DNA from 2 places in the Cellvibrio fibrivorans genome. Region 1 is predicted to be linked to the other one. Evidence: predicted binding sites of a transcription regulator. Region 1 holds the regulator's gene; the other holds the start of a gene.
The links. The regulator sigma-54, encoded in region 1, starts transcription at its own class of promoters, with help from an activator protein. The targets are predictions, from matches to a motif close to TGGCACANNNNTTGCNNT.
Positions count from the first base shown of each region.

Region 2: a site for sigma-54 is predicted at 2,252-2,269, ahead of cynS (cyanase). Genes of this name have one in related genera too.

Region 1 covers NZ_JAVDVX010000008.1:38,657-43,089, reverse strand. The annotation lists gene lptA (lipopolysaccharide transport periplasmic protein LptA) at 1-410, shown strand, start outside; gene lptB (LPS export ABC transporter ATP-binding protein) at 416-1,141, shown strand; gene J2X05_RS18785 (RNA polymerase factor sigma-54) at 1,345-3,003, shown strand; gene hpf (ribosome hibernation-promoting factor, HPF/YfiA family) at 3,113-3,403, shown strand; gene ptsN (PTS IIA-like nitrogen regulatory protein PtsN) at 3,502-3,954, shown strand; gene rapZ (RNase adapter RapZ) at 3,966-4,433, shown strand, end outside.
Region 2 covers NZ_JAVDVX010000001.1:496,373-500,805, reverse strand. The annotation lists gene nirB (nitrite reductase large subunit NirB) at 1-1,639, shown strand, start outside; gene nirD (nitrite reductase small subunit NirD) at 1,757-2,089, shown strand; gene cynS (cyanase) at 2,326-2,769, shown strand; gene J2X05_RS02105 (diguanylate cyclase domain-containing protein) at 2,766-4,286, opposite strand; gene J2X05_RS02100 (nucleoside deaminase) at 4,279-4,433, opposite strand, start outside.

The sequences.
Region 1 (4,433 bases):
TGGTGATTTCGGCAGACTCTATCGTGATCCACACCAATCCCGACAGCAGTGTTGAAAAAATGATCGCCACCGGCAACCCGGCGCGCTTCCAACAGCAACCGGAAAAGGATCAAGGTGTAGTCACCGCCGCTGCCAAACAAATTACTTATACCCCCAGCAATGAGCATCTTGTGTTGATTGAAGATGCATCGGTCGAGCAAAACGGTGCGGTCATGAGTGGCCCGCATATCGATTACGACTTAGTAAAAGAAGTGATGAAAGCGGCGGGCAGTAATGGTGCATCGGGCAGCGATGGCCAGCGGATCGAAATCGTGATCCCACCCAAGGCGGGCAAAACTGAAACCAGTAACGACCAGCCCGCTGCCGCATCCAGTGCAGCCCAATCCTCATCAACTGAAGCAACCCCTTAACTCATATGCCCAGCCTGCACGCACGCCATCTCGCAAAAAGTTACAAAAAACGTAAAGTCGTTATCGACGTCTCGATTACTGTGGAGAGCGGCCATATCGTCGGCCTGCTCGGCCCCAATGGCGCCGGTAAAACCACCTGCTTTTATATGATTGCCGGCCTGGTGCCCGCCGATAATGGCAATGTATTAATTGACGACCGCGATATTACCCAACTGCCCATCCACGGCCGAGCTCGCGCCGGCATCGGTTACTTGCCACAAGAAGCCTCGATTTTCCGCAAGCTGACCGTCGCCGATAACATCATGGCAATCCTCGAAACCCGCAAGGATCTGGATCGCACCCAGCGCCAGGAAAAGCTCGAATCATTGCTTAATGAATTTCACATCACCCACATCCGCGACAGCCTGGGGATGGCACTTTCAGGGGGCGAACGCCGCCGGGTAGAAATCGCTCGTGCGCTAGCGACCGACCCCAAATTTATTTTGCTCGATGAACCTTTTGCCGGAGTTGACCCCATCTCGGTCAACGATATCAAAGAAATTGTGCGCCATCTTAAGGACCGCGGTATTGGCGTGCTGATTACTGACCACAACGTGCGCGAGACACTGGATATATGTGAGACCGCCTATATTGTAAGCGAAGGCCACATTATTGCCGAGGGCGATGCCGAAACCGTACTCAGCAACAGCAAGGTGCGTGAAGTCTATTTAGGCGAGCATTTCCGTCTGTAAAGGTGGCTAAACCCGTCACCACCAGTGTTACCAACCGCCCGTCAGCAACACCTTCGGCAACACACAAACAACTTGACAAGTAACATTCTTTGATCATTAGGCATAAAGCTTGCTTAAGCTTATTGCTTGCGCGCCAAACCCTGACTAAACTCCACCTATCTGATGTTTTCCATCCTGCGTTATAAGGGTTTGTCGTTCACACAATGAAGCAATCTCTCCAGCTCAAACTCGGTCAGCAGCTGACCATGACTCCGCAACTGCAGCAGGCAATCCGCCTACTGCAACTATCGACATTAGACCTGCAGCAAGAAATCCAGGAAGCGCTTGAATCCAATCCTATGTTGGAAGTGGAGGAAAGCTTCGACAGCCCCAGTAGCACCAATGATTACGAAGGCAGTGAGCTGGATAAAGCGGATTACACTCGCCAGTTAGAGATCGCTGCTGAAGCCGGTACTGACCACGGCACTGACTTTACCGCGAGCGAAAATTTCTCCTCCAGCAGCGCCGACAACTACAGCGAAACCAATAGCTATACCGAAGGCGGTGAAAGCTTCGGTGAAGGTGAGAATTTTGGTGAAAGTGAGAGTTTTGGCGATAGTGATGTGTACGGTGAGGGCGACGGATTTAGTGCGGACGCCGGCGAATGGAGCGATTCCATCCCCAGTGACCTCCCCGTCGACACGAGCTGGGATGATGTTTACCAATCATCATCCAGCAGCAGCTCAAGCAATTACGACAACGAAGACAATGATTTTGAAAGTCGCCGCGCCGCAACTGATTCGCTCTACGACCATCTGATGTGGCAGTTAAACCTGACGCCCATGTCGGATCGCGACCGCGTACTGGCGATGGCAATTATCGATGCGGTGGAACCGAGCGGCATGCTGTCCATCACCATCGAAGAAATTTTTGAAGGTATGCGCAGCGATTTTGAAGAGCTGGAACTCGACGAAGTTGAAGCGGTGCAACACCGCTTGCAACAGTTCGATCCTTGCGGCGTATGCAGTCAAAATCTATCTGAGTGCCTGTTGGTGCAATTGCAACAATTTGATCCGAAAACACCGTTTTTAGACTCGGCAAAATTAATTGCCAAACAATATTTGCCGGTGCTCGGCAGCCGCGATTATCGCCAGCTGATGCGCCGCACCAAATTGAAAGAAGCTGAATTAAGCCAGGCAGTGGCATTAATTCAAAGTTTGAATCCGCGCCCAGGCGATATGATCGCCAATGGCGATACCGAATATGTAGTACCTGATGTATTCGTTGAAAAACGCGATGGCCGCTGGATAGTGGAACTCAATCCGGATATTGCGCCGCGCTTGCGCATTAATTCCGACTACGCCTCTATGGTGAAACGCGCCGACTCCAGCACCGACAACACCTTCCTCAAAGATAATTTGCAGGAGGCGCGCTGGTTCTTAAAAAGTTTGCAAAGCCGCAATGAAACCCTGTTAAAAGTGGCGAGTTGTATTGTGGAAAAACAGCGCGGCTTTTTGGATTATGGTCCTGAAGCGATGAAGCCATTGGTGCTGCACGATATTGCTGAAATTGTTGAGATGCACGAATCGACTATTTCACGTGTCACCACCCAAAAATACATGCACACACCACAGGGTATTTTCGAGCTGAAATACTTTTTCTCCAGCCATGTCAGCACCGACAGTGGTGGCGAATGTTCATCAACTGCAATTCGCGCGATTATCAAAAAATTGGTAAGTGCCGAGAATCCGAAAAAACCGCTCAGCGATAGCAAGATTACCGACCTGCTCGCCGAGCAGGGGATTCAAGTGGCACGCCGTACTATTGCCAAATACCGCGAATCACTCAATATTCCGCCGTCGAATGAACGCAAAACTATTTAGCTATTTAGTTGTATTAGTAGTACCAATAAAGTTCGGATCAAAAAATCACTGATGTAATGCGAGGTTGTGCCAGTCGCAACCGTTTTGTTTCTAGCGAGAGGAAGTATCTATGCAAATAAATATCAGCGGTCGTCATGTAGAAGTTACCGATTCCATGAAAGAGTATGTAACCAGTAAAATTGAGCGCTTAACGCACCACCATGACCGCATCACCAGCACCAACGTTATCCTCTCGGTAGATAAACTTATCCAAAAAGCAGAAGCCACTATCCATGTCAGTGGCAAAGATGTATTCGCTGAAGCTACTCATGAAGATCTGTATGCCGCGATTGATGCACTGGCTGATAAACTTGACCGCCAATTGATTAAACACAAAGAGAAGATGCGCAGCCATCGCTGAGTGCGCGATAGCTCGCCATCGTTAACTGAACCTACGCCGCCATCGCCACCTTGCGATGTCTGCATTATTTATTGAGAGATGCCCAGCATCACCTTGTCATGCAAATTCAATCCCTGATCAGCCCCAGCCGCACCCTCTGCGGCGTCGAAGGGGGCAGCAAGAAACGCGCACTGGAGTTGCTCGCCAACACCATTGCGCAGGATATCCCCGATATTGATGCCGATGAATTGTTCCGCCGCCTGATTGGCCGCGAGCGCCTCGGCTCCACTGGTATTGGCCACGGAATTGCAATCCCCCACTGCCGTATTGAACACTGTAAAGGCACTGTGGGTGCACTGATTACCCTGACCGATCCAATCGACTTCGATGCAATAGATTCGCAACCGGTCGATATTCTGTTCGCGATGCTGGTGCCGGAAGATGCCCACAGCGAACACTTGCAAACCTTGGCAGCACTGGCTGGCGCACTGAACAACGCCGAATACCGCCAGCGCCTGCGCGCCTCCAAAACTAATGAAGCGCTCTATGATGCAGCGCTAACAACCTCGTAAACAGGATTTATATGCATCTGGTGATCGTCAGTGGCTTGTCTGGTTCGGGTAAGAGTACGGCACTCCATGTCCTTGAGGATGTGGGGTTCAACTGTATCGACAACTTGCCCGTCAGCCTGCTACCTGCGTTGGTTGCCCAGATCCAGATCCACAAAGATGACCAACACCGCTTTGCCATTGGTATCGATGTGCGCAATGCCTGGCAAGATCTGGCTATCTTCCCGCAGATGATCAGCACCCTCAAAGAAGCGCATCTGCCCTTCCAGACCCTGTTCCTCGATTCTCAACCACCGGTATTGATCCAGCGATTCAGTGAAACCCGCCGCAAGCATCCGCTGTCAGATAAACATACTAGCCTGGAAGAGGCGATCAGCGCTGAGCAGCAGCTTCTGGAGCCCATCCGCGATTGTGCTGACCAGATTATCGATACCAGCCACCTGAATCTGCATGAGTTGCGCGATCTGGTGAAAGAGCGGGTC
Region 2 (4,433 bases), on a different contig from region 1:
GTCCCATATCACTGGTGGAAGCGATCAATTTATGGGTGCTGACATGAGCACCAAATTAAAATTACTGGGTGTTGATGTGGCATCGATTGGCGATGCGCACGGCACTACTCCTGGTTCATTGAGCTACACCTACAGCAACGATGTAGATGAAGTTTACAAGCGTATGATTGTTTCTGCCGACAATAAAAAATTGTTGGGCGCGGTATTGGTGGGTGATGTAGAGGCTTACGGCACGCTGCAACAAATGTGCGTTAACGGAATGGATTTACCGGAAGATCCCAACTGCCTGATCCTGCCAAATGTGGAAGGTGGCGGTGGTATGGCAATTGGTGTGGATGCGCTGCCGGAAGCGGCGATGATTTGCTCCTGCTACGACGTTAGCAAAGGTGCAATTTGCTGCTCAGTACAAAACGGCGCGCGCACTATGGGCGATATCAAAGCGCTCACCAAAGCTTCGACTGGTTGTGGTGGTTGTACAGCGCTCACTAAACAGGTGATGGATTCCGAGCTGAAAAAACTCGGCGTAGAAGTGAGCAACCATATTTGCGAACACTTCCCGCACTCGCGTCAGGAATTGGCCGATATAGTGCGCATCAAACAAATCAAAACCTTTGATGAGTTGTTGGATGGTCACGGCCATGGTCTGGGTTGCGATATTTGTAAGCCTGCGGTTGGATCGATTCTCGCTGCATTCTGGAACGAATATGTGTTGGATAAAAAGCACATTGGCTTGCAGGACACCAACGATATTTTCCTTGGCAACATGCAAAAAGACGGCACCTATTCAATTGTGCCGCGCGTTGCGGGTGGTGAAATTACCCCGGACAAATTAATCGTCTTGGGTCAGGTTGCCAAACAATACAAACTCTACACCAAAATTACCGGCGGCCAACGTATCGATTTATTCGGCGCGCAATTGCATCAATTACCCGCCATTTGGAAAGTGTTGGTTGAAGCAGGTTTTGAAACTGGCCACGCTTACGGAAAATCATTGCGCACGGTGAAATCTTGCGTTGGCAGTACTTGGTGCCGCTACGGTGTATTGGATTCAGTGGGCATGGCGATCACGCTGGAAAACCGCTACAAGGGCGTGCGCGCTCCGCACAAAATTAAATTCGGTGTGTCTGGCTGTACGCGCGAATGTGCCGAAGCACAATCAAAAGATTTTGGTGTAATCGCAACCGAAACCGGTTGGAGTTTATATGTGTGTGGTAACGGCGGTATGCGCCCACGTCACGCCGATTTGTTTGCTACCGGTTTGGATGATGTGACCTTAATTAAATATATTGACCGCGTGATGATGTTTTACATCCGCACCGGTGATCGTCTGCAACGTACTTCGGTATGGTTGGAAAATATGGAAGGCGGTTTGGATTATCTCAAGAAAGTGGTGATTGACGATAAGTTGTCGATTTGTGCAGAGCTGGAAGCGCAAATGGCCTACAACATTAGCCAATACCAATGCGAGTGGAAAACCACCGTTGAGAATGACGAGCTGCAAAAACGCTTTAAGCATTTCATCAACACTGATGCCACCGATAGCAACCTTGCCTATGTGGTTGAACGCGAACAAATTCGCCCGGCGACGGCATTGGAGCGCAACAATACCAATATCCAGTTTGTTGAGTTGGTTGATTAATGTGTAGCCCGTATGGAGTCTAACGAAATACGGGTTTGGCTTAAAAATTGAAATTTCCCGTATTGCGCTAGGCTCCATACGGGCTACGAATTCAAAAGTATTTTAGTGAGAAATATCATGAGCGAAAAACCCTGGATCAGCGTGTGTGAGTTTGACGATTTAATTCCTGACACTGGTGTTTGTGCGCTAGTGAATAATCAGCAAGTGGCGATTTTCCGTTCGCGTCGCCTGAACGAAATTTTTGCCGTATCCAATTATGATCCGATCGGTGAGGCCAATGTGTTGTCGCGCGGCATTATTGGTTCGATTGGCGATGAAGTGGTGGTTGCATCGCCACTCTATAAAGAGCACTACAATCTGCGCACGGGCGAATGCCTGGAAAAACCGGAGTATAACGTCGCTGTTTACCCGGTGCGGATTGATGATGGTTTGGTGCAAGTGCAGGCGTAATTTTCCTAACGGAAACCACACTCTGCCGCAGTTAATTTTTGTGTAAACTTCCCCCTTCTTCTTCGACTGCTTCATGAGTCGGCTTAATGGGCAAACCTCTTGGTTTGCCCTTTTTTATTTTCGCTTTTTTTGGTTTTTTCTTTTATTTTTCGGGTTGTTGTTTGGCGTAGTTATTGCTCTGCGTAGATGTGTTGTTTCTATTTTTTAACCACTCGCTTAGCGCACAGGAAAACTCTATGAACCGCAATGATGTCACTGAAAAAATAATCACCAACAAAGTGTTAAACGATATTAAATGGTGCGACGTCGCCCAAAAAGTGGGCTTGAGTAAAGAGTGGGTCACTGCTGCTTGTTTAGGGCAGATGACTTTGAATGCCGAGCAAGCCAAAATCATTGGGGATATTTTCGAATTAACGACCGAAGAGCAAAAGTGGCTGCAAGTTGTGCCCTACAAGGGTTCGCTGCCCAGTCCAGTGCCCACTGACCCGCTGATTTATCGCTGGTACGAGATTGTCAGTGTATACGGCACCACGATTAAGGAATTAATCCATGAAGAATTTGGCGATGGGATTATGAGTGCAATCGATTTTAGTATGGATATAGTGCGTGAGTCGGACCCAAAAGGTGATCGCGTCAATGTGGTTTTGTCGGGCAAATTTTTACCTTACAAACAATATTAACGAACCGCTTCCGGCGTTTTGTGCTTGTGCTGGTACATGCGCTGATCCGCAATCTTGGTAAGCTCAAGCGGGTCGGCGCCGTCTTGTGGATAAAATGCGGTGCCAATACTGCAGCCAATTTGAATCGGATATTCCTCAATTAAAAAAATCTCGCTCAGTACCAATTGGATTTTTTCGCTAACAACCCTTGCCTGGTTGAGGTCATCCATTTGATGCAGCAGTATCACAAATTCATCGCCGCCGATGCGTGCAACGGTATCCGAAGTGCGCACGCAGGCGAGCAGTCGCTGTGCAACCTGTTTTAATAATTCATCGCCCAGCGCATGGCCATAGTGGTCATTTACCGGTTTGAATTTGTCCAGGTCGAGCAACATAACCGCGAGTGCCCGCTGATGGCGTTTGCAATAGCTTAGCGCCTGCTGCAAACGGTCAGCAAAGAGTGCGCGATTGGGTAAGCCAGTCAGGCTATCGTGCTGCGCCATGTAGCGAATTTTTTCCTCACTTTTTTTGCGCTCGGTAATATCGCGGCTGACGCCGACAATACCGATAAAATTTCCGTCGGCATCGTAAATGCCGGACGTCCTGATCTCGGCGCACACGGTAGAACCATCTTTGCACCGATGATCCAACTCCGCGACAAAATCGGGGAAGGGCTGGTTGGCTTTAACCGCCGCGATAGTTTTACCCACGGCTGCCTTTACTTTTTCGACCGACTCGGGAGTAAGTGTTTCTTCCAGCGTTTGTTGCATAGCTTCACTGGCCGTGTAGCCACGCAGTTTTTCCACTGAGGGGCTGACATAGGTGAATCGGCCGTTGAGGTCCATGGTCCAGATAACATCCTGTGCATTATCCGCTAACAGGCGATGGCGCTCTTCGCTTTCGCGCAGGGCCTCCAGCGAAAGTTTGCGCTCTATGGCGATTTCCGCGAGATAGGCGGACTCTTCAATCAGTTTGATATCTTCCAGCGTCGGTTCGGCGGCTTGCCCCTGGTAGATGGCAAAGGTTCCCAGCACCTGACCGTGGCGATTGATAATAGGTTCCGACCAGCAGGAGACCAGTCCTGCTTTAGCGGCCAGCTCTTTTACCCCAACCCAACTGGGGTCTTTCTGGATATCGCGGACAATCACACGTTCCCCTGTGATTACCGCAGTGCCGCAGGAGCCAATGCCCTGGTCGGCAGGCAGGCCGTCTACTGCATCGTTGTAAAACGCAGGCAAATTCGGTGCGGCTACCACCCGCAGTCGATTAGTTTTGCGATCAACGAGCAATATGCTGCAGGTCATTTCCGGGCGTATATGTTCGACGCCGACAATAATCCCCATAAGGACTTCTTCAAGCGAATCGTCAGCGGCGATTTGTGCGAGCACATGGTTGTGGCCGCGCTGCCACACATCGGCGCGACGCATCAGGCGCACCATATTGCGCAATTTCAGATTAACCCGGTTGATGTGCACCGCCGCAGCGATCACGACAACTACCCCAAATAATGCCGCAAGTGCGATGTAAAAATTATTCACCTATATCCTCGTTCCACAGCACCGGCTGCCGGGCAATAAAATCCTGCATCAGTTGTATGCATTGGGCATCGTCGCGTAAATCCAGTTCCACGCCGCGGCTGCGCACATAGTCCTCCGGCCCCTTGAAGGTGCGGTTTTCGCCAATAA